2 regions of the Lysinibacillus sp. NPDC093190 genome follow, and region 1 is predicted to be linked to the other one. Evidence: a T-box and tRNA genes for the amino acid it is inferred to sense, from the RefSeq annotation. Region 1 holds a T-box; the other holds one or more tRNA genes.

Region 1 (2,455 bases):
GGTATTTTTTCTTACCACGACGAACAATGCTGAATGCATCTTCTAAACGATCTTTGCCGTCGATTACATATTCTAATTCAGTGACCTTTTCACCATTCACGCTAATCGCACCATTCGTTACGTCTTCACGGGCTTGACGTTTTGAAGGTGAAATACCTGCTTCCACTAGTAAGTCCACGATGTTTTTATCTTCTTTCGCCATTTCAATAGAAGGAACATCTTTAAATGCATCCTTCATTTCATCGGCAGAAAGTGCTTTTAAGTCACCAGAGAATAAAGCAGCTGTAATGCGGATTGCTTGGTCTAATGCTTCTTGACCATGAATTAAGCGAGTCATTTCTTCAGCTAGTGCTTTTTGTGCCTTACGTAAATGTGGTTCCTCATCTACAGATACTGCTAACGCTTCGATTTCTTCACGAGAAAGGAATGTGAAGATTTTTAAGTATTTTACAACATCAGCATCCGCAGCATTAATCCAGAATTGGTAGAACTCGTATGGAGATGTTTTCTTACTATCTAACCATACAGCACCACCTGCTGTTTTACCAAACTTCGTACCGTCTGCTTTCGTTACTAAAGGAATTGTTATGCCAAATGCTTTCGTCTCTTCCTCATGTGTTTTACGAATAACTTCTAAACCTGTTGTAATATTCCCCCACTGGTCAGAGCCACCTACTTGAATGCGACAGTTGTAATGGTTGTATAAATGATTGTAATCAATACCTTGAATTAAAGTATACGCAAACTCAGTAAATGAAATCCCTGTATCAAGGCGTGATGCAATCGTATCCTTTGCTAACATGTAGTTCACGTTAATTAATTTCCCATAATCACGTAAAAACTCAATCGTATTTATATTGCCAATCCAGTCACGGTTATTAACTAACTGAGCACCATTACCATCTTCTGCAAAATCAAAAATACGCTCTAATTGACTACGGATACCTTGAACATTTTTATCAATTTGCTCAACTGTTTGTAATTGGCGTTCTTCAGAGCGACCCGATGGATCTCCAATCATACCCGTTGCACCACCAACTAACAAAATTGGACGGTGGCCTGCTTTTTGGAATCGACGTAGCGTTAAAAGAGGCACAATATGCCCAATATGCATAGAATCCGCAGTTGGATCAACACCACAGTATAAAGATACGGATTGTTCATCTAATAATTTGGTCATACCTTCAGCATCAGTTTGTTGGTATAACAATCCGCGCCATTCTAAGTCTAGTAATAATTCGTTCGTCATTTTTATTCCTCCTAAGTGTTTAATATTTCGTGTAGGGAGAATTATTTTAGAAACAAAAAGTCCCTACACGCAAAAACATTGCATGCAGGGACGTTAATAACTAACGCGGTACCACCCGGCTTGAAGATGTCATCCATCTTCCTCTTCATTCAATCGCCTTTATCGCAGGCGCGCACGTCTAAGCTCCAAGCACGTAATTCGTCTCTACATTATGACCAGCTTTCACCAACCGCTGGCTCTCTAAACAGGGAATAATAGACACTACTGCAAGCTCTTCATCACTAGAAAACTATAAGCATTATTCTATACGATTCTTTTTCATTGTCAATAACTATGTTCGACCTAAATCAATATGTGCTATAATAGACAAGATTTTAGGAGGTCGATACATTGAAAGATTGGATTGAGAAAATCAATGCAAAGATCGATGAATTAATTCAACAAAAATGGATGAAGAAATTACGTATTTCAGGAAGTGTTGCCTGGAACTTATTTTTACTATTTTTAGTCTTTGCATTGGTAGGTACTGTATTTGCTGGTTCAGTTGGCGCTGGCTATTTTGCGTCACTTGTAAAAGAAGAGCCACTACGCTCAAAGCAAGAATTACGAAATGAAATTTTTAACTACGATTCAACAAGTGAGATTTATTTTGCCAACGATATTTATATCGGAAAATTACGTACAGATTTGGACCGTCGAGCAACAACATTAAGCAATGTCGCACCTGATGTTCTTAATGCGGTATTAGCGACAGAGGACGAGTATTTCCGTGAACATAACGGAATAGTTCCGAAGGCCGTCATCCGAGGACTACTTCAAGACGTAACAAACTCTTCCACTCAAACTGGTGGTTCTACATTAACACAGCAGCTTATTAAAAACCAAGTATTAACAAACGAAGTATCTTATGAACGAAAAGCAAAAGAACTTTTACTTGCTATGCGTATAGAGCACTTTATGTCAAAGGAAGAAATTTTAGAGGCCTATTTAAACATAGTTCCTTATGGTCGTAACTCTTCCGGTCGAAACATTGCAGGAGTTGAAACAGCTGCTGAAGGTATTTTCAATGTAAAAGCAAAGGATTTAACGCTTCCTCAAGCAGCGTATATAGCTGGTATTCCTCAATCACCTTTTACTTACACACCTTTTACAAATACAGGTGTACTTAAAAGTAAAGAAGCACTTCAACTGGGTATTGATCGTATG
Region 2 (2,455 bases), on a different contig from region 1:
CAATGTCCTCAGATTCTTGTTTGTTCCCTAACATCCTATAGCATACTTGGTACAGTTTGTGCTGATAGAGACTCACAATATCTGCAAATGCGTTTTGATCGCCTTTAAGCACTTGTTTTATTTTCTTGTTTACTAACGCATCCATTGTGTTGATTTCTCCACCTTTACAACTGTCTTATACTTTACGGCCCATCGATAAGAAAAGTTTCATTTTGTTATTAATTATAGCAAAAGATTTTTATACATTGTGGCAATAGGCAATTTTTTGTCAAATTTCTTTAAACTAGGGTTTCACCAAATAAGGAGCCCATTAACGCTACCGCAACATCAGCTGTTCTATTCTTTTCATCTAAAATTGGATTAACCTCAACAAATTCAGCAGATGTTAGCATACCTGATTCCTGAAGCATCTCCATCGCCAAATGGCTTTCTCGATATGTAATACCACCAGGTACAGGTGTCCCAACTCCTGGAGTATAAAGTGGATCTAATCCATCTAAATCAAGTGAAAGATGCAAACCATCTACATTACGCTCTTTTAAATAAGCAAGAGCGTCTTCCATTACACGTGTCATTCCAAGACGATCTACCTCGTGCATTGTATAAACTTTGATTCCTTGCTGACTTATTAATTCACGTTCTCCTGGATCTACGGAGCGTGCTCCAATAATAATGACGTTTTCAGGTTTAATTTTTGGTACATCATTACTAATTTTCACTAAGCGTTCATGACCGAGCCCAATGCTAACAGCTAACGGCATACCATGTATATTGCCAGACGGTGTCGTTTCAGGTGTGTTTAGGTCAGCATGCGCATCAAACCAAATAACACCTAAATTTTTATAATGCTCACCAAGCCCTGCAAGTGTGCCAATAGCAATGCTATGGTCGCCACCAAGTACAAGCGGAAACTCCTTTTGTTCAATTGCTTCATTTACACTGTTTGCTAAGGATGTACTTACATCGATAACTTCCTCTAAATTAAGTAGCTGTTTATCAACAATAGTGCCTTCTTGATTTTGACTAACACGTATATCCCCTTGATCATGTACTACATGCCCAATAGCTTCTAAGCGCTCTACAACACCTGCGTAACGGATAGCACTTGGCCCCATATCTACCCCTCTGCGAGTTTGCCCATAATCAGTTGGTACCCCAATAATAGAAATATTTAGTTTATTCATCTTTTCATACCCCCTTTAAGTTATAAGACTATTGTAAAGCCTATATCCTCTCTGGCTCAACCTTACAATTTTATGAATATTTATACAATTAAAAAGAATATAAAAAAATCTCCTGCTGTTTTCAGCAAGAGATTAGTATCTGTAGTTAATGTTACACTTTTGAATATGCTTTATTCTATAAAAGTGAGCCATGAAGGACTCGAACCTTCGACCCTCTGATTAAAAGTCAGATGCTCTACCAACTGAGCTAATGGCTCAAAAAATAAAAATGGCTGGGGTACTAGGATTCGAACCTAGGCATGACGGAATCAAAATCCGTTGCCTTACCGCTTGGCTATACCCCAATCATTTATAAAAAAACTGGTGGAGGGGGACGGATTCGAACCGCCGAACCCTAAGGAGCGGATTTACAGTCCGCCGCGTTTAGCCACTTCGCTACCCCTCCGAAATAACACATTATGGTGGAGGATGACGGGCTCGAACCGCCGACCCTCTGCTTGTAAGGCAGATGCTCTCCCAGCTGAGCTAATCCTCCATAGAAACAGGTGTTTATTTCTTCACAGTTTATTTTCTTTTTAAGCCTTTGCATTACTACATTGCTTTAAAAATGGTGACCCCTACGGGATTCGAACCCGTGTTACCGCCGTGAAAGGGCGGTGTCTTAACCACTTGACCAAGGGGCCATTTCTTATGTCTCAAACAAGACAATATTTATATTAACATTACTTTCTTTTCAATGCAACATTTTTTTATAATTTATTATATGTATAACATCATTATCTTAAAAATGGGCAAAAAAATGGCTCCGAAGGCAGGACTCGAACCTGCGACAACCTGATTAACAGTCAGGTGCTACTACCAACTGAGCTACTTCGGAACAGTACTATTCAATTTGGTTTTTAAAACCTCTTTAATACATTTATTATTATAGCAAGCATTATAAATTATGCAATACTTTTTGTGAAAATTATTATATTTTTTGTCGAAACTTTCCTGTACATTAACCAGAAACCTAATAGTTCTCTATTAAATCTAATATTTCTATTTTATGTATAGAATATTCTTGCTGTATATTATTGTAATTGTTAAAATGAAAATAGTTTTATGAATTTTCTATTAAATTTGTTTGGGGGAGGAATGTTCACATGGTAACAAACGATTTAATTGCACCAGAATTCTATAATATTACAGAGGAATTGGAGAAATTTTCCCGCGATTGCGATCGTCAAGCAATACGATGGTTGAATACTCAACAGGATCGCCGAACAATT

The links. A T-box is a leader RNA that pairs with one kind of tRNA and senses whether it is charged. The one in region 1 lies ahead of tyrS (tyrosine--tRNA ligase), so its partner is inferred to be a tRNA-Tyr.
Region 2: it encodes a tRNA-Tyr, which carries the amino acid that the T-box ahead of tyrS (tyrosine--tRNA ligase) is inferred to sense. The anticodon was not compared.

Annotation. Positions count from the first base shown of each region.
Region 1 is NZ_JBNNVG010000034.1:49,049-51,503, reverse strand. Features, by position in the region: gene tyrS (tyrosine--tRNA ligase) at 1-1,249, opposite strand, end outside; T-box leader at 1,333-1,537, opposite strand; gene ACQKOF_RS21285 (transglycosylase domain-containing protein) at 1,640-2,455, shown strand, end outside.
Region 2 is NZ_JBNNVG010000027.1:70,417-72,871, forward strand. Features, by position in the region: gene sigW (RNA polymerase sigma factor SigW) at 1-145, opposite strand, end outside; gene rocF (arginase) at 279-1,184, opposite strand; tRNA gene ACQKOF_RS19155 (tRNA-Lys) at 1,369-1,441, opposite strand; tRNA gene ACQKOF_RS19160 (tRNA-Gln) at 1,454-1,528, opposite strand; tRNA gene ACQKOF_RS19165 (tRNA-Tyr) at 1,546-1,629, opposite strand; tRNA gene ACQKOF_RS19170 (tRNA-Val) at 1,644-1,719, opposite strand; tRNA gene ACQKOF_RS19175 (tRNA-Glu) at 1,793-1,867, opposite strand; tRNA gene ACQKOF_RS19180 (tRNA-Asn) at 1,985-2,061, opposite strand; gene mbcS (acyl-CoA synthetase MbcS) at 2,330-2,455, shown strand, end outside.